One region of the Rummeliibacillus sp. GQ308 genome, then DNA from elsewhere that is predicted to be linked to it. Evidence: riboswitches for the same ligand, from Rfam matches in the RefSeq annotation. Region 1 holds a riboswitch; the other holds the start of a gene.
The links. Region 1 has a riboswitch for FMN ahead of AC6CHJ_RS04635 (ECF transporter S component). Riboswitches for the same ligand answer to the same signal wherever they lie in the genome.
Positions count from the first base shown of each region.

Region 1 (9,939 bases):
GCCCACCTGCCTTTATGGGTTGACCAGCAAGAAGAAGATGAGAAGGAAATGGAAGAAAAGGAAGGTGACAACACCTTATGAGTTTAATTGATCTGAGCAGTACGTTATTATTTATTGCTTTTATCGCTTATTTAGTAGGTACGCTATTTTTTGGTGGAGCGGTAAAAGGCGGAAAAAAAGATGCATCCGTCTCCAATAAAAAGTGGGGAACTATCGCCATTACTATTACAATTATTGGTTTTATTGCGAACTTAGGCTATTTCATTACTCGCTGGATTTATTCTGGACACGCGCCTGTAAGTAATATGTTTGAGTTTACGACTGCATTTGGCATGTTTGTTGTCGGTGCGTTTATTCTCATTTATTTTATTTACAAACTGCCATCACTTGGCCTTTTTGCTTTGCCAATCGCCATTTTGATTATTGCTTATGCAAGTATGTTCCCAAAAGAAGTGACGCCGTTAATCCCAGCCCTTAAAAGTTATTGGCTAACTATCCATGTTATTACGGCTGCGATGGGCGAATCCATCTTAGCCATTAGTGCTGTAGCTGGTTTGATTTATCTCATGAAGAGCGTTGATACACAAAAACGTACAAAGAGCAGCATTTGGCTAGAAATCGTCATGTATGCTGGCGTACTTGTATTAGGATTTGTGATTGTGACTACTACTTTTAAATTAATGGATTATAATGCTGATTTCACCTATGTAGATAAAAATGGCGCTACACAAGAAATTACTTACAACACGCCGGCTCTATTCGGTATGCATGAATATGAAATGAAATCTCCAGACAAGATGAAACCTTTAGCTGCCATGCCGGCATTAGTAAATGCGAAAAAATTAACGACAGTAGTTTGGTCCATACTCTTTGGCTCAATCTTGTATATTATCATTCGTTTAATTCTTCGCAAATCCATTAGCCGTGCAATCCAACCACTTACAAAACGAGTAAATATGCAGTTATTGGATGAAGTTGGTTATCGATCTGTACTAATTGGTTTCCCTGTCTTTTCACTTGGTGCGCTAGTCTTCGCTATGATTTGGGCACAAGAAGCTTGGTCAAGATTCTGGGGATGGGATCCTAAAGAAGTTTGGGCTCTTATTACTTGGTTATTCTATGCGGCATTTCTTCACCTGCGTTTATCTAAAGGATGGCAAGGACAAAAATCAGCATGGCTTGCAGTAATCGGGTTTGTTATTATTATGTTCAATCTTGTAGCAGTTAACTTGATTATTGCTGGTCTACATTCTTATGCTGGATAAAAACTAATTAAAGCAATAAACCTAACAACTATAGTTAAATATAGTTAGATATAAGGTTAGCTTGATAATTCACAATGAGAATACGCTGTAATGACTAGAGTACTTGTCTTTAGATGCTGTTTCTATGACAAAAGAAAAGCCTTTTTTCTCTTATGAGAAAAAGGCTTTTCTTTTCATTTTCTATTAAGAATTGTACAATAATACTATAGCATACTGGGAGGCATGTACAGTGACTGAACAAATTTCAATATTAATAGTTGATGATGAGGAAAGAATTCGTCGACTTATCAGAATGTATCTTGAGCGTGAAGGATACATAGTAGAAGAAGCAGAAAATGGAGAAGAAGCGGTAGAAAAAGCATTAACCAATGATTACCGCTGTATTCTTTTAGATATTATGATGCCGAAGAAAGATGGTTTAGAAGCCTGCGAGGAAATTCGTGAGAAGAAATCAACACCAATTATTTTATTAACAGCAAAAGGTGAAGAGGCTAATAGGGTCCAAGGCTTTGAATCTGGAGCGGACGATTATATTGTAAAGCCATTTAGCCCTCGGGAAGTAGTACTACGAGTAAAAGCTATTCTACGCAGATCGGCTGCCTTTTCACCCGTAACAGTGACATCGGTTTCGAAGGATTTAGTTGTGTTCCCGCATTTGACTATTGACAATGATGCACATCGCGTTTCAGCGGATGGCGTAGAAGTGAATCTAACGCCGAAGGAATATGAATTACTTTATTATTTGGCAAAAGCACCAGATAAAGTATTTGACCGAGAACAGCTATTGAAAGAAGTATGGCATTATGATTTCTTCGGTGATCTGCGCACAGTTGATACACATGTCAAAAGACTTCGTGAAAAATTAAATCGCGTATCGGAAAATGCTGCAAAAATGATTGTAACTGTTTGGGGAGTGGGCTATAAATTTGAGGTAGTGAATGATTAGGATATGGGGCAGTGTAGTCGGGAAGCTATGGGTAACCATATTGCTTCTCGTTTCATTTGTTTTATTTGTATTCACAGTATTGATGCTTGAATTTTTATCCAAATACCATACCCAACAATCTGAAGCCCTACTAAGACAAGAAGCGACCACCATCGCACGAGTCGTCGATGACCATAAATCGATAGCCTCTACTAAATCTATAATACATGATATTTTAAGTGATGAAACAAATGCAGTTATAGCAGACAAGCCTGGTCATGATCTATTTTCTTTGCAAGAAGGGGTCAATTCAGAGAAGATAAAAGAGCGGATTATTCGTGAAAAATCCTTCAATAAAGCATTTACTTCATCTAAACCTATTGTGAAAGAAATGATGCTTCCTTCCTCAACCGAGAGGGATCATGTTGAATCGTATATTGTTTTAGCCTTTCCTTTAAATGTTGAGAAGATGGAGCATAGTGTCGTCTTTATCTATCAAAGTCCTGATGCGATCCATCGAACATCAAAAGAAACAACAAAGATTGTATTTCTATCAGCTATTATAGCCTTTCTATTAACAACTTTCTTTGCCTTTTTCTTATCAACGCGTATCACATCCCCTTTATTGAAAATTCGTGAAGCGGCGTTTGAATTAGCGAAGGGACACTTTGATAAAAAGGTACCGGTACTGCAAAATGACGAAATTGGTCAGCTAGGGATAGCCTTTAACCAAATGGGTAAGCAGCTCAAGCACCATATGGAAGTTATCAACCAAGAAAAAGAACAACTTTCAAGCATTCTAACTTCGATGACAGATGCTGTTATTACATTTAATAGTGAAAGAAGTATCATATTAAGCAACCCTCCCGCGGATCTCTTGCTTCAGAAATGGGCGATCAAAAAACGAGATGAACACCAATTGATCCCTAATGAAATTTACCATATGCTTGACCATGTCTTAGAAATGGAAGAAGTATTAAGAGAAGAGTTGGAAATGGAAGGGGCATATTTTTTAATCTCTATAAGCCCTCTCTATAGCGGCGATTCTGTTCGAGGGGCTGTGGCGGTGCTTCGCGATAAAACAGAAGAACATCGCTTGGATAAGTTGCGTTCTGACTTTATCGCAAATGTATCACATGAACTAAGAACGCCGATTGCTATGCTGCAAGGCTATAGTGAAGCTATTATCGATGATGTCGTATCTAGTGAGGAAGAACGGAATGAAATGATACGAATTATCTATGATGAATCACAGAGAATGGGTAGGTTGGTTACAGACTTGCTAGATTTGGCGAGGATGGAATCGGGGAACATCACCTTATATAAAGAAGTAGTACCTATTACGCCCGTGTTCGAACGAATTACCCAGAAATTTGTGCAAGCAGCAAGAGAAAAGCATATCACGCTAACCTACTCATCGTCATTTGATGATGTGACACTGATTAGTTTAGATGAAGACCGTATTGAGCAAGTCCTAACCAATTTAATTGACAATGCCATTCGCCATACAAGGGAAAAAGGTATAGTACAAGTTGTTGTCGATCAGCAGCAAGACTACGCTCGTATCCAAGTAAAGGATAATGGCGCAGGTATTCCAAAAGAAGACATAGAATATGTATTTGAGCGATTCTATAAGGCTGATAAAGCAAGAACTAGGGGAAAAGGCGGCACAGGATTAGGACTTGCGATTACTAAAAATATTATTGAAGCACATAAAGGCAGGATCTTGGTAGAAAGTGAAGTGGATGTGGGTACAAGTTTTATTTTCTACTTGCCGTTAGCCAAGATCAGTAAGTAAATTTTAATAGTTAAAAACGCCAGCATAAAGATGCTGGCGTTTTTTGTTACAACGAATGGTGCAACTCTCTTTACAAAGTTCTAAATCTCTTATATAGTTGAATTGTAATAAAAACATATTGATTCATCTTCGGGGCAGGGTGAAATTCCCGATCGGCGGTATTAGAGGCATTTTGACCTCTTGAGCCCGCGAGCCGTTAAGGCAGGACTTGGTGAGAATCCAGGGCCGACAGTATAGTCTGGATGGGAGAAGGTGAAGGTACGGTCGTCTGTGCATTTTTTTGTGGAATGCGAGGACGTTTATTTGACTATGCCTAACTCTCCCTTAAGCGAATTTTTGCTTAGGGGTTTATTTGTTCATAATCAAAACGGGCCTTTCCTCTTTTTGAAGTGAATCGCAAAAGGAGAGAAAAACGTTGAAGAACACACGTCTACAAAAAATGGTGACGATTGGAATGTTGAGCAGTATTTCATTTGTATTAATGATTTTTAACTTTCCATTGCCTCCATTCCCGGCTTTTCTAGAAGTCGACTTTAGTGATATCCCCGCTCTTTTGGCAACAATTACAATGGGGCCTGTTGCAGGAATAACAGTAGAAGTCATCAAAAATGTGCTAGATTGGTTTTATAAAGGCAGCCCAACAGGTGTGCCAGTAGGACATTTGGCAAATATAACAACAGGTATATTATTTATTATGCCGGTTTACTTTGTATATAAACGTTTAACAACTACCAAAGGGCTTTCAACTGGATTAGTAGTCGGTACAATTTCAATGGCTATAGGGATGAGCGTTCTTAATTATTTCTTATTTATGCCGATGTATTCCTACTTCTTAAATGTACCAACTGAGACAGGGGCTGTCCTAACAAAAACAATTGTGACGGGTATATTGCCTTTTAATATTATTAAAGGTATTATCCTAACAGCTATCTTCTTACTTCTAGCTTCAAACATGAAAAAGTGGATACAAAAACAGCAAAAACAATATATGTAAAAATAGATTGCTAGCTTATGATAAATAAGCTAGCTTTTTTTGTTTAATGGAGTTCGAGCTAATGAGCCCCTTTTTTCTTTAAATTATAGTATAATAGATAAGTCGTTTTAAAAGCCAAGATTTATCGGCGTCTAAAAATTACTGACCCCGTCTTAATATCTTGTAAATATGAAAGATAGGTGAAATAAATGAAATATCAAGTTTTATTATATTATTTCTATACAAAAATCGAAGATCCTGCGCAATTTGCTCAGGAGCATCTAGCATACTGCCAATCAAATGAATTAAAAGGCCGTATATTGGTTGCTCCAGAAGGAATCAATGGTACACTTTCTGGAACTGTAGAAGCTACAAATGCATATATGGATTATATGCGAAACAATCCACTTTTTGATGGAATTGTTTTTAAAATAGATGAAGCAGAGGGCCATGCCTTTAAAAAAATGCATGTACGTCCGAAAGATGAATTGGTGAATCTCCATTTAGAAGAAGATATTAATCCAAATGAATTAACCGGTGAATATTTAGAACCAGCAGAGTTTTTGAAAAGAATGCAAGAAGATAATACAGTTGTGATAGATGCACGTAACACATATGAATATGATCTGGGGCATTTTAGAGGTGCAATTCGTCCAGATATTCAAACATTCCGCGAATTGCCAGAGTGGATTAATGAAAATAAAGAGCAATTTGAAGGTAAGCAAATCTTGACATATTGCACGGGCGGCATTCGTTGTGAAAAATTCTCTGGTTGGATGAAGAGAGAAGGCTTTGACAATGTGGCTCAGCTTCACGGAGGCATTGTCACATATGGTAAAGATGAAGTAGCTAAAGGACAATTATGGGATGGCCAATGCTATGTGTTCGATGAACGAATTGCGGTTCCAGTTAACCAAGTAGAACATGTCATCGTTGGTAGAGACCACTTTGATGGTGAACCTTGTGAGCGTTATATCAATTGTGCAAATCCTGAATGCAATAAACAAATCTTATGTTCGGAAGAAAATGAAGATAAGCATCTAGGTGGTTGTACGCATGAATGTAGGGTGCATCCAAGAAACCGTTATATTGCTAAACATCAATTAACTGAAAGTGAAGTACTAGATCGTCTAGCGCAAATTGGCGAAACGATTGCTAAATAGATATTGAAAAAAGCAAAACGCACAGGGCGTTTTGCTTTTTTTTATAACTATTTTTTATTCTTAAAATATTGAAGAATAAATTGTCGGAATTGCTTAGCACCTGGAGATAGATAACGTTCTAAAGACCAAGCCATCCCAATGACCCTTTCTAATTTTAAATCGCTAATTTTTATTTTCGCCATCCTATTTGGATTTATTTCTTCTCCGTCAGGCAATATGGAAACACCTAATCCTGCGGCCACGAAACCTGCTACCGTGGCTACCTCATCCCCTTCAAATGTAATTGTCGGAGTTAAGCCTGCTTGATTTAGCGCTTCATCAATCTGAATGCGCAAGGCATATCCCTTTTTAAGCAATACGAAAGGTTCGTTGGCCAACTCAAATATGGTAATAGTTTTACGATCGGCAAGCGGGTGTGATATTGGTACTATAGCATATAACTCTTCACGCCAAAGCTCCATCCATTCTATAGGTTTTTCTACATTCATTTCAGCGAGCAGACACAGGTCTAGTTCCCCGGATTTTAGTTGCTTAAGCTGTGAGTGAGTGTGATTTTGCTTTAGGACAAAATGAATATTTGGAAACTGTTTTCTAAAATGCATAATCAAATCTGGCACTACATTTGTGCCAAGTGTATGTAAAAAGCCTAGATATACTTCTCCGTGATTCGGATTAATTAGTTCTTGAATTTCATGGAGCCCATCTTGATATTCTCGCATAATATTGTGCACACGTTTAACAAATATTTCGCCATACCTATTTAGCTTGATGGAACGGCCCTGTCTTTCAAATAAAGGAACCCCCAACTCCATTTCTAACCTAGCTATTGATCGGCTTAGTGCAGGTTGGGAAATAGACAATTTCTCGGCTGCTTTGGTCATATGCTGGATTTTAGCCAACACCTGAAAATATTCTAACTGTTGCCATTCCATTAGACTTCGCTCCTCTTACCCTTGATTTAATTATAGTAACATATCTACAGCCTTTTTCGCTTTGTTAAGGGGTGAATAAAAGGTTGTGAATCCTATTTAAAAAATGGAATAAAAACAATATAAAAGACTTATAGGAAAGTAAGTGATATAATTTGTAGAAGAAAATAGAAGAAAAGAATATTATGACAAATATGTAACATCCGTTACGCTTCTATTAAATGCCATCAAAAGACCTATACAAACGCTTTATTCATGATAATATAAGTAATGGTAAATAACGCATATAAAGAAAATTAGGGAAATGAGTTGATTTAGATTGAATAAACGCACAAAATGGGGTCGCACTGCTATAGCAACCCTTGCACTGTCATGCGGCTTTATGTACACAACGCAACAACCAATTGATGTAAATGCAAAAACATCCGCGCAGATGATTCAAAAGAAAGCATCCATCGATCATAAAATTAACCTCTTAAATAAAGAAATTAAACAACTACAAAAACAACTAGACAAAAAACAAGCTGAATATGAAAAAACTTTACAAGAAATAGCAGAAACAAACAATGAGATTGCAAAAACTGAAAAAACGATCAATGAACGCTCAAAGATTATTGAGGACCGTTTAAAAGCATACCAAAATCAAGATCGCACATTCAGTCCATACCTAAATGCTATTTTAGGTGCAGATAACTTTGCGGATGCTGTAAGCCGTACTGTTTCTGTAAAAACCATTTTAGATGCAGACCAAAACTTATTAGATGAACAGAAAAAAGACAAAGCTAAGCTTGCTAAAGAAAAACACAATTTGCAAGAGAAGCAATCTAAGCTACAAAACCAATTCCAAGAAATGCAGGAAGAAGAAAATAGATTAGAAACAAAAAAAGCTGAAAACAAAGCAAAATCTCTAAAATTGAAAGAACAAATTGCAACCAAGAAAGAACAAGAAAGACTTGAAAGAGAACGTAAAAAGCGTGAAAGAGAAGCAAGACGCTTAAAAGCTCTTCAAGAAAAGCAATTCTTACAAGCTAAAAAAGCAAAAGAAGCACAACAAGCTCAAGAAGCCGAAGCAGTAAAAGCTGCACAGGTCAGCAAAACAAGCAATAATACGGTAAAAGCTGAAAGCGTACCTCAACAGAATAATGTTGGCTCATCAGGTAATGCTGGCAATGGTAACAATGGTGCAAAAGTAACCGATAGTGATCAAAAAGCACCTTCTGTATCAGGTTCTGGTTCAGCTAAAGCTGCAATAGCTGAAGCTAGTAAATATTTAGGACGAGCTTATGTATGGGGAGGAAGTAATCCATCTACAGGATTTGATTGCTCTGGTCTAACTCAATGGGCCTTCAAACAAGCAGGCGTTAGCTTGCCGCGAACAGCTGCTCAGCAATATATAGCTACCAAAAAAATTAGTGCAAGTGAAGCGAAAGCAGGAGACCTTGTGTTCTTTAGTTATGGACAAGGAATCGCTCATGTCGGTATTTATTTGGGTGGCGGAAGAATGCTAGATGCCCAAAATAATGGTGTTGTAACTGAATCTCTAGATTGGTGGAACCAATATTTAGTTGGATACGGCCGCATTTCTGGTGTCAACTAATATAATATTGTCCACTCTCAAACTTACTTTTCGCTAATCATATAGATATGTTAGTAGGGAAGATGAACCAATAATTATATAGCACTCTAAAATCCCATAGATATTTTAACTCTTGAATTAGCCTTCTCTTTTGAAGGCTTTTTCTTTTTATACCCTGTAGGAAAAGATTTAAAACAAAATTGAACGGGTAAGATACTATGTAGATAATTTTAGAAGAATATATGGTAAAGTAATCTATAAGTTAGTAGTTAATACATATCCTAGGAGGTATAATATATGGATTTAATCGAGAATTTGCAGTTAAAGTATCCGATTGTGCAAGCCCCAATGGCTGGAGTGACCACTCCTGAAATGGTAGCAGCGAGCTCAAATGGAGGAATCTTAGGATCTATTGGTGCAGGCTATTTAAACGCAGAGGTGACCAGAGCTTTTATTCAGGCTGTCAAGGAAAAAACGGATAAGCCGTTTGCTGTCAATTTATTTATTCCCAATTTTGTAGAAACGACAACAGAAGAACTGGAAGAAGCTTATAATGTGTTAAAGCCGTATCGTAAAAAATTGATGATTGCGGAAGAAGGAGCTCCATTATCTGCCACAGATTTTGATGGACAGATTGATGTCATTATAGAAGAAGGCGTAAAAGTTTGTTCTTTCACGTTTGGCGTACCATCTGAGAATCTCTTAGATAGACTCAAGCAACATGGCATTTATACAATCGGGACAGCTACGACAATTAAAGAAGCCTTATACATTCAGGAGTTGGGAATGGATGCAGTTGTACTACAAGGTGAAGAAGCGGGGGGACATAGAGGTTCATTTATAGAACCTATAGAGTTTATCCCGCTCAAACAACTATTGAACGAAGCGCAAGAAGTGATCCATATTCCTAAAATAGCAGCTGGAGGTATTGCAACTAAAGCCCAAATGGAAGAAGTGCTCTCTTTAGGTGCACAAGCGGCACAAATCGGTACGGCCTTCATTGTCAGTGAAGAAAGTGGTGCAGCTTCAATTTATAAAAAACAGATTTTGTTAGCAGATGAAGACAATACTGCCTATACAAAGGCTTTTTCAGGGAAATATGCAAGGGGTATAGAAAATGACTTTATGGTCTTTATGGAGGGAAATACAATTGCCCCATATCCTTATCAAAATGATTTAACTAAAAATATTCGTCTTCGGGCGGCAGAGCTAGATATGTATAGTTTAATGGCAATGTGGGCCGGAACAAGTTTGCATCTAGCTAACGAGGGAACGGTGCAAGATATTATAGATCGACTAACCAAGTGATC
Region 1 is NZ_JCAXDQ010000001.1:969,303-979,241, forward strand. Features, by position in the region: gene resB (cytochrome c biogenesis protein ResB) at 1-81, shown strand, start outside; gene ccsB (c-type cytochrome biogenesis protein CcsB) at 78-1,265, shown strand; gene AC6CHJ_RS04625 (response regulator transcription factor) at 1,495-2,211, shown strand; gene AC6CHJ_RS04630 (ATP-binding protein) at 2,204-3,988, shown strand; FMN riboswitch at 4,110-4,246, shown strand; gene AC6CHJ_RS04635 (ECF transporter S component) at 4,404-4,982, shown strand; gene trhO (oxygen-dependent tRNA uridine(34) hydroxylase TrhO) at 5,171-6,124, shown strand; gene AC6CHJ_RS04645 (LysR family transcriptional regulator) at 6,172-7,056, opposite strand; gene AC6CHJ_RS04650 (C40 family peptidase) at 7,373-8,650, shown strand; gene AC6CHJ_RS04655 (NAD(P)H-dependent flavin oxidoreductase) at 8,927-9,937, shown strand.

Region 2 (9,939 bases), on a different contig from region 1:
AAAAGGCATCTATTGATTTTGATCCTGACAAAACATCTCTAGATGATATCTCCAAAAAAATTGAGAACATCGGATATGGTGTTTTAACAGAGAAAGTGGACCTTGATGTATTTGGCATGACGTGTGCAGCATGCTCGAACCGTATAGAAAAGGTCTTGAATAAACAAGCAGGCGTGTCCAATGCTACTGTTAATTTAACGACAGAGAGCGCAATGATTGAATACAATCCAGGAATGGTTGATGTAGATTCTTTGATTGAAAAGATAAAAAATACTGGCTATGATGCAAAACCAAAAGCAGAAGCAGAGGAAAAGCAAACCCATAAGGAAAAAGAACTCCAAGGCAAGAAATTGAAATTAATTGTTTCAGCCATTCTTTCCGCTCCGCTTTTAGTTACGATGTTAGTTCATTTATTCCATATAAGCATCCCAAGTATATTTATGAATCCATGGTTTCAGTTTGCGCTAGCAACGCCAGTTCAATTCATAATCGGATGGCAATTCTATGTAGGAGCCTATAAAAACCTTCGCAATGGCGGAGCCAATATGGATGTACTCGTCGCTTTAGGAACAAGCGCAGCTTATTTCTATAGTTTGTATGAAGCAGTCAAAACTATTGGCCATTCAGCCTATATGCCGCATTTGTATTTTGAAACAAGCGCAGTTCTTATCACTTTAATTTTGTTTGGTAAATATTTAGAAGCAAAGGCTAAAACTCAAACTACTAACGCAATTTCAGAATTGCTCAATTTACAAGCAAAAGAGGCTCGCGTGGTCAAAGATGGAAAAGAAGTGATGATTCCAGTAGAGGAAGTAAAAGTGGGAGATCATCTAATTGTCAAACCAGGAGAAAAAATACCGGTAGACGGTATAGTCATGAAAGGTAAAACATCTGTTGATGAATCGATGCTAACAGGTGAATCTATCCCGATTGAAAAAGATCCGGGTGCCAAACTCATTGGTTCAACGATCAATAAAAACGGATCAATTGAAATGGAAGCAACCAAAGTAGGAAAAGATACAGCACTTGCATCCATCGTAAAAGTAGTCGAAGAAGCGCAAGGCTCGAAAGCGCCAATTCAACGTTTAGCGGATGTCATATCAGGCTACTTCGTACCCATTGTTATTGGGATTGCTGTGGTAACCTTTGCCATCTGGATTCTATTTGTAGAGCCTGGCCAATTTGAGCCTGCACTAGTCGCAGCGATTGCTGTACTAGTTATTGCCTGTCCATGTGCATTAGGGCTCGCAACACCAACTTCTATTATGGTAGGTACAGGAAGAGCTGCCGAAAGTGGAATTCTTTTTAAAGGTGGAGAGCATTTAGAAAGAACCCATCAATTACAAGCAATCGTCCTAGATAAAACAGGAACCATTACAAAAGGGAAACCTGAAGTAACTGATTTCTATGGTGACACAGAAGCATTGCAGCTGTTAGCAAGTGCAGAAAAGGGTTCAGAACACCCGCTTGCAGGTGCTATTGTAGCCTATGCGACAGAGAATGATATTGACTTCGTAGATGTAGAGTCATTTAACGCAATTCCTGGTCATGGGATCCAAGCAGAGATAGCTGGAAAACAAGTACTAGTCGGTAATCGAAAATTAATGATTGATCATCAAGTTGATATTGAAGGCAAGGATGAAAAATTAACCGAATTTGAAACTGAAGGCAAGACGGCGATGCTGTTGGCAATTGACGGTACGTATCGCGGTATTGTAGCAGTAGCGGATACAATTAAGGAAACAGCTCCACAAGCTATCAAAGAGTTAAAAGAACAAGGTCTGGAAGTAATTATGCTGACAGGCGATAATGAAAGAACAGCAGAGGCTATTGCGAAACAAGTAGGCATTGATCATGTCATCGCGCAAGTATTGCCTGAAGAAAAAGCAGATAAAGTAAAAGAAATCCAAGCACAGGGTAAAAAAGTAGCAATGGTTGGCGATGGTGTTAACGATGCCCCTGCCCTTGTGACAGCAGATATCGGGATTGCGATTGGCACAGGTACAGAAGTGGCTATTGAAGCAGCCGATGTGACTATCTTAGGCGGCGAGCTGCTGCTTATACCAAAGGCGATCAAAATCAGTCATGCAACCATTCGCAATATCCGCCAAAACCTATTTTGGGCATTCGGCTATAATACAGCTGGCATCCCTGTAGCAGCCATCGGTTTACTAGCTCCATGGATAGCAGGTGCTGCTATGGCATTAAGCTCAGTTAGTGTTGTGACAAACTCGCTTCGATTGAAACGGATAAAATTATAAGCGGTACACTTTGAAGGAGGTGAATACAGAATGGAAACGAAAACATTAGCCGTACAAGGTATGTCTTGCGGTCATTGCAAATCTTCAGTAGAAGGTGCTTTGAATCAATTGGATGGCGTATCATCAGCTGAAGTAAATTTAGAGGCTGGTAATGTAGCTGTTGCTTATGATGATTCAAAAGTAACGCTTGCTGCTATGAAAGAAGCGATTGAAGAACAAGGCTATGATGTGGAAGCATAATGCAAAAAGAAGAAGCTGATTTCCTATATGGAAACCAGCTTTTTTATTTTATGAAGAGGTGTTAACTACTAATAAAAAGTGGGAAAAGGCAATATCATACTAGTTCTATGGAAACAAACATAAGAAGACATAATACTCAGTGTGAGAAATTTGTATTAATTCATATGTCACCTTCCTTTTATTCCATTGAAATACAAAAAAATTAAAAATAGTAAATATGGTTGACTGCATTTTTTAGTGCTTCCTTTATACTAAATTGTAGGACGAAATATAAAAGAAGGAAGTGGAAGTGTTGAAAAAAATTCTTTCCCTTACAATGGGATTACTTTTGGTATTTATGCTAGGAGCATGTAACTCAAAGGCAGAACCAGTAAACAAACAAAATGGGTCTACTGCCAAAGCTGATTCAGGTTTGACATTAGAGCAAGTATTTAAAAAATCTACTGAAGCCTCTAAAAACTTAAAAAGTTACAGAACAAAAATGGAAGTTATACAAAATATCAATTCTGGTCAAAATAATGTAGAGACAGATACAGGTATCATCATGGATGTAGTTCAAAACCCTATGTCTTTCTATCAAAAGTTAATGATGAAGGCTCCAGAGTCTGACAAAATGATTCAAACAAAGAGCTATTTTACAAAGGACGGTATGTTTACGTATGATCCAAATTCAAAAAAATGGATGAAGTTCCCAGCGGAAATGGCGGATCAATTAGCGCAAGCTTCCAATCAACAAACAGATCCTATGGCAGAGATTAAGCAACTGAAGAAATTCGTCAAGGACTTTAAATTTAAACAAAATGATAAAAACTATATCCTATTATTAAATGCTTCAGGTGAAAAGTTCACTCATTTCATTCAAGAAAAGGTTCAAAAAACATTGCCAGCTGGAATGGCTAATTCTGCTGAATTGTTGAAAGATATGAAAATCAACAAAGTAGATTATGAGATTCATATCGATAAAAAGACATTTTATCCGACTATGTTAAATCTCAACATGGACATGTCATTAAATGCTCAAGGTCAACCAGTAAAGATAAAACAAGAGATCATGAGCAAGTATGAGAAATATAATCAAATTAAAGAAATAGTAGTGCCGGAAAAAGTAAAGAAAAAAGCAGTTGAAATTAATTCTTAATGAATTGAACTTCTATATAGTGATTAGACCAATTTTGCAGATTAGCAGCAGAATTATTGCGAGTGAAGATAATTTGGCAAGCATTTGTTTAGTAAATTGTTCTGCGGGGTAATAAATAAATGTAAATAAATTTAAATTATCTGCAGAAAGGATGTTTATGATGCTTTGGACGTTAATAGGACTTCTAGTTCTTTTCTGGGTACTAGGCCTTATATTCCATATTGGCGGAGGATTAATTCATATTCTTCTTGTCATTGCGCTGATTGTCTTTATTGTTCGCCTTTTCACTGGAACAGCACGAAGTTGAACGACGTAGCGTATAATAGAAAATAATAAAGAGTGCCTTAGAAGAGAATGCTTCTAAGGCACTCTTTTTTGAAGTGATTAAGATTAATAGCTTTCTTTTTTGTTTTACTAAGTTTATAATGATTTCGAATAAAAGAATATTCCTTCGGGGTCGGGTGAAATTCCCAATCGACGGTGATGAAGCAATTCTAAGCCCGTGAGCCTTTTTTAAAGGCAGGATTTTGGTGAGAATCCAAAGCCGACAGTATAGTCTGGATGGGAGAAGGATGTAGAGCAAGCTGAATGCCTTGTGAAGAAAAATATACTTCAATAGGTTTATTTAGTAATGACTTTTACATACGAATTCCAACACAACCCCGTAGAGAAATCTATGGGTTTTTCTTTTTTCTGAAACTCATACACAATTTTATATGGTTGTCCTTCGGGGTCGGGTGAAATTCCCAATCGACGGTGATGAAGCAATTCTAAGCCCGTGAGCCTTTTTTAAAGGCAGGATTTTGGTGAGAATCCAAAGCCGACAGTATAGTCTGGATGGGAGAAGGATGTAGAGCAAGCTGAATGCCTTATGAAGAAAAAAAGCACTTCAATAGGTTTATTTGGTGATGTCTTTGCAGCCAAATTCCACAATGTACCCCGTAGAGAAATCTATGGGTTTTTCTTTTTTCTAAAGCTCATACACAATTTTATATGGTTTGTCCTTCGGGGTCGGGTGAAATTCCCAATCGACGGTGATGAAGTAATTCTAAGCCCGTGAGCCTTTTTTAGGCAGGATTTGGTGAGAATCCAAAGCCGACAGTATAGTCTGGATGGGAGAAGGACGTATGGTGAGTGGTACCAGCCTTTGGAAGAAAAATACACCTTCCTAGGTTTATTTAGTGCACCCATTTTTACATACAATCTCCTAAACTCCTTAGTTGACAATAGCTAAGGGGTTTTCTATTTGTAATGAACTACAACAGATAGGGAGGAAAGAAATGACGGATGAATTTTATATGAGCCTTGCTTTAGATTTAGCAGGAACTACTAAGCAGCAAACGTCGCCAAATCCGGCAGTAGGAGCCGTTATTGTTTCAAATGGCGAAATAGTAGGCCTTGGCGCACATTTAAAGGCGGGGGGCCCGCATGCTGAAATTCATGCCCTACGAATGGCAGGATCACAAGCGAATGGAAGCACTGTTTATGTAACGCTGGAACCTTGCAGCCATTACGGAAAAACACCTCCTTGTGCTAACGCATTAATTGAAGCAGGTGTAAGTCGTGTAGTCATCGCTGCACAGGATCCCAATCCATTAGTTGCGGGCAAAGGATTGCAGCTTTTAAGAGATGCTGGGATTGAAGTAACAACAGATATTTTGCTAGAAAGAGCGCAGGCGTTAAATAAAGAATTCTTTGCTTATATTCAACAACGAAAACCGTTTGTTACTTTAAAACAGGCCATCACATTAGACGGTAAAATAGCAGCAAAAAGAGGAATCGGAGAGCAAATTACAAGTAAGGAATCACAGGCGGATGTTCATAAGGGGCGCGAAAATCATGATGCCATTTTAGTAGGAATCGGCACGGTATGTTCAGACAATCCACGCCTTACCAATCGACTTGGAAATACAAAGAAGCAACCGATTCGAATAATTTTAGACACGCATTTAAGGATTACGCCAGATAGATTGGTGATAATGGATAGTTCCGCGCCAACGTGGATTGTAACGGGTTCAAAAGCTTCAGCAGAAAAGATTGCACAGTTAAGCCAGATATTACATGTGGAGATTCTGCAGCTTTCAAAACCTTTAATTGACATAGAAGAATTATTACTAGAGCTGGGAAAACGCAAGATTATGAAGCTGTATGTAGAAGGCGGCCAAACGGTCAATGCAAGTTTTTTGAAATCCGGTTCAGTAAATCAATTAATCACATATATAGCGCCTAAAATTGTCGGTGGGACAAATGCTATTCCAATGTTTTCTGACTTAGGAGTGACACAGATGGAGGATGCTTTGGAACTCGAATTGCAAGAAATCCACAAAATCGGTGAAGATTTGAAAATAGTATCTGTATTGAAATGAGGTGGAATTCATTTTTACTGGAATAGTAGAAGATATAGGCAAGGTCAAAGCAATCAAACGTGGTGGCCAAAGTATGCAATTATCAATAGAATCTCGAAAGATAACAGATGACATTCATTTAGGTGACAGCATTGCCATTAATGGGGTTTGTTTAACGGTTACCTCTTTTTCGGAAAGTACCTTTACGGTTGATGTAATGCCAGAGACAGTGAAAGGGACGAGTATTCAATCATTGCAATTGGGTCATAGTATCAATTTAGAACGAGCAATGCCGGCAAATGGCCGTTTTGGCGGGCATTTTGTATCTGGACATGTGGATGGTACAGGTATTATTTTGCGCAAGCGCAAAGTGGAGAATGCGATATATATTGATATTGGTATTGCAGAGGAGCTCAGTAAATATTGTATTTTAAAAGGCTCGGTAGCTATTGATGGCATCAGCCTTACTATTTTCGATATTCAGCCACGCCAGCTCACAGTTTCAATCATTCCGCATACTTTAAGTGAGACAGTGTTAGGCATAAAAAAGGAACGGGATCTTGTCAATATTGAAAATGATTTGCTTGGCAAATACGTGATTCAGCATGCAGAGAGGCAACAAAAAGAAACGCCAATGACGATGGATTTTTTAATGCAAAATGGATTTTAAAAAGAGGCGGTGTTTAATATGTTTCATTCAATAGAAGAGGCAATACAAGATTTGAAAAAAGGAAAAATGATTATTGTAGTGGATGATGAAAATCGTGAAAACGAAGGAGATTTACTCGTCCTCGCGGAGTATGCAACACCAGAAAACATCAATTTCATGGCTACTTATGGTAGAGGATTAATTTGTACGCCAGTATCACAGGAGCTGGCGGAACACCTTGAACTTTATCCAATGGTTCACAACAATACAGACAATCACCAAACAGCCTTTACAGTGAGCATTGACTATAAGGATACAACCACAGGCATTAGTGCATTTGAACGTTCGGAAACCATTATGCAGCTATTAAACAAAGATGCAGGTGAGGCTGACTTTCGGCGACCGGGACATGTTTTTCCGCTCATTGCTAAAGAGAATGGCGTTCTCGAACGCCAAGGGCATACTGAAGCAGCAATTGATTTTGCTAGGATTTGCGGCAGTGAACCCGCAGCCGTTATCTGCGAAATTATGAGCGATAATGGTGAAATGTCTAGAGTACCGGAATTACTAGTGTTAGCTGAAAAATATGATTTAAAAATCGTTACCATTGCAGACCTCATTCGCTATCGTTATATCCATGAAAAACTAGCAAAACGCGAAGCATCTGTGAAAATGCCTACAACACTTGGTGAATTCCAAATGGTTGGCTATTCAAACAAAATAGATAGCAAAGAGCATATAGCTTTAGTAAAAGGGGAGTTGCGGGAGGAAGATGCTCCGTTAGTGCGTATTCACTCGGAATGCTTGACGGGAGACGTGTTTCATTCAAAACGGTGCGATTGCGGACCGCAATTGGAGAAGGCGATAGAAAAGATTGAAGCTGCTGGTACAGGTGTCATTCTTTACATGCATCAAGAAGGAAGAGGGATTGGACTGTTAAATAAACTAAAAGCCTATGAGCTTCAAGAACATGGCTTGGATACAGTGGAAGCAAATGAACAATTGGGCTTTCCAGCTGAAATGCGTGATTATGGACTTTGTGCCCAAATGCTCCGCGACTTGGGTGTAACTAGGGTTCGCTTAATGACGAACAACCCAGAGAAAGTAGAAGGGCTAAGGAAATATGGAATTGAGATTGTAGAACGAGTAGCGCTTGAAACTGAGGCTGTTGCTGAAAATCAATATTATTTACAAACGAAAAAAATAAAAATGAATCATATTCTTGCATAGGAGTGTTACAACACATGGGACAAGTATTAGAAGCACAATTAATAGGAACTGATTTAAAAATAGGGATTGTTGTAGGTAGATTTAATGAATTTATAAATGCCAAATTGCTAGGCGGAGCAATGGATGGTTTAAAACGCCATGGCGTATCTGAAGATGATATAGATGTAGCTTGGGTGCCGGGAGCATTCGAGGTACCATTTATTGCAAAGAAATTGGCGGATACGAAGAAATATGACGCCATCATTGGTCTAGGTACGGTGATTAGAGGCTCCACATCTCATTATGATTATGTTTGCAATGAAGCGGCTAAAGGAATTGCAAATGTTGGATTAACTACTGGAGTGCCGGTTATCTTTGGTATTGTTACAACGGAAAACATCGAACAAGCAATCGAACGTTCTGGAACTAAATCAGGAAATAAAGGATATGATGCAGCTGTTTCTGCGATTGAAATGGCTAATTTAAATAGTTTGATTGGAGAATAAGCAATTATAAATGGTATGAGGCTTAGCATTTTAGCTAAGCCTCTTATTTTATTGGAAAAAATCAGGATGTTTAATGTGAGGGAAGTACGGGAATAGAAACATGAAAATGAAAAAATATGATGATTAATTTTAAAAAGAAAAAACATGAAAACGCTATCATAGAAAGGGAGACTGTTATTTATGAAAATTACAATCGTTGGTTCTGGGCATGGAGGATCTGCTGCAGCAGCAGCGATGGCACAGGCAGGGCATGAGGTCAGCATGCTAAAACTAAGCAACCGACCAGATCAGCATTTTGAAAAGCTAAAAGAAACAAAAGAAATCAAGTTAGAAGGCATCGAAGGCAATGGTACATATCAGCTAGCAAATGTAACAAATAACCCTGCAGCGGCTATTCCTGAAGCGGATATCATTTTAATTTATTACGTTTCGAATTACCACGAGAATTTAGCTAAGGCGCTTGCCCCTTATCTCCAGGCTGAGCAAACGGTTTATATTTGCCCAGGGTATTTAGGTAGTTTACTCTTTAAGAGAGAAATGGAACGAATCGGACGAATTCAAGAGGCCCCATTATTTGTAGAAGGCGAAACACTTCCGTATAGCTGCCGTATTACATCCCCGGGTGCAGTCACTATTTATTCTAAGAACTATGGCCACCCAATAGCAGCATTGCCGGCGAACCGTATTGAAGAGGCATGCAGAATATTAGAACCAGTACTGGACAACCCTATACCACGCGACCATATAGTAGAAGTCGCTCTCCACAATCCGAATCTCATCATGCATACTGTAGGGATTGCAATGAATGCTGCATATATTGAAAATTCAAATGGAACTTTCTCTATGTATACAGAAGGTTTTACCCCATCTATTTGGAAAGTGGCTAATGAACTGGATTGCGAAAAAATGGCGGTCTTAAGAAAAATCGGTTCATCTCCTCTTTCTTATATCGATGAATTTAAAGTGCGGACTTTTACAGATCCAGAAAAATACTCTGAAAAAGAAGCGTTCGCAATCTACGCAGACAGCGTAAGCGATTTGCATACGGATAAAGTTGAAAATCGGTATATTACGGAGGATGTACCAATGGGTCTTGGCTTACTTTATTCGCTTGGTAGAGAGCTTGGTGTTCCGACACCTGTTGCAAATTCCATTATGACATTGTCTGGCATTATGACAGATTCTGATTACTATAAACAGGCCCGTACGGTAAAAAGTCTTGGCTTCAAAGATGCAAGCGAGCTAATGAACGAAGTGGGCAACAAAGAAGATAAAATCTTTTTACAAACAGCACGTCAAAAGTAAAATAAGTAAAACACGTGTATGGCTGGAGAAGTTGCAGCATACCGTGTTTTTTATTTGGTTTTAAAGGGAAGAAGTTGGAAGCACTACTTTATTTTTAGGATAAAGAGTTATTGTTGACATACTTTTTAGATGGTGTTATAAATGTATAGTCTTATTTCGTATGCGAAATATACGGAAGCGAATTAAATGTAAGCAAGGGGGAAGAAATGAAGAACGTCTTTAATAATGAGATTATCAATTCTTTCTATAGTATCTACATGCAGGAAAGAAAAATTTTACAAAGTGA
Region 2 is NZ_JCAXDQ010000005.1:132,185-142,123, reverse strand. Features, by position in the region: gene AC6CHJ_RS15230 (heavy metal translocating P-type ATPase) at 1-2,261, shown strand, start outside; gene copZ (copper chaperone CopZ) at 2,292-2,501, shown strand; gene AC6CHJ_RS15220 (DUF6612 family protein) at 2,791-3,639, shown strand; gene AC6CHJ_RS15215 (lmo0937 family membrane protein) at 3,800-3,946, shown strand; FMN riboswitch at 4,083-4,216, shown strand; FMN riboswitch at 4,359-4,492, shown strand; FMN riboswitch at 4,637-4,767, shown strand; gene ribD (bifunctional diaminohydroxyphosphoribosylaminopyrimidine deaminase/5-amino-6-(5-phosphoribosylamino)uracil reductase RibD) at 4,920-6,005, shown strand; gene ribE (riboflavin synthase) at 6,016-6,654, shown strand; gene AC6CHJ_RS15200 (bifunctional 3,4-dihydroxy-2-butanone-4-phosphate synthase/GTP cyclohydrolase II) at 6,673-7,863, shown strand; gene ribH (6,7-dimethyl-8-ribityllumazine synthase) at 7,878-8,348, shown strand; gene AC6CHJ_RS15190 (NAD/NADP octopine/nopaline dehydrogenase family protein) at 8,529-9,653, shown strand; gene AC6CHJ_RS15185 (MarR family winged helix-turn-helix transcriptional regulator) at 9,860-9,939, shown strand, end outside.
Region 2: it holds a riboswitch for FMN, as region 1 does, so the genes downstream of both, ribD (bifunctional diaminohydroxyphosphoribosylaminopyrimidine deaminase/5-amino-6-(5-phosphoribosylamino)uracil reductase RibD) here and AC6CHJ_RS04635 (ECF transporter S component) in region 1, are expected to answer to the same signal.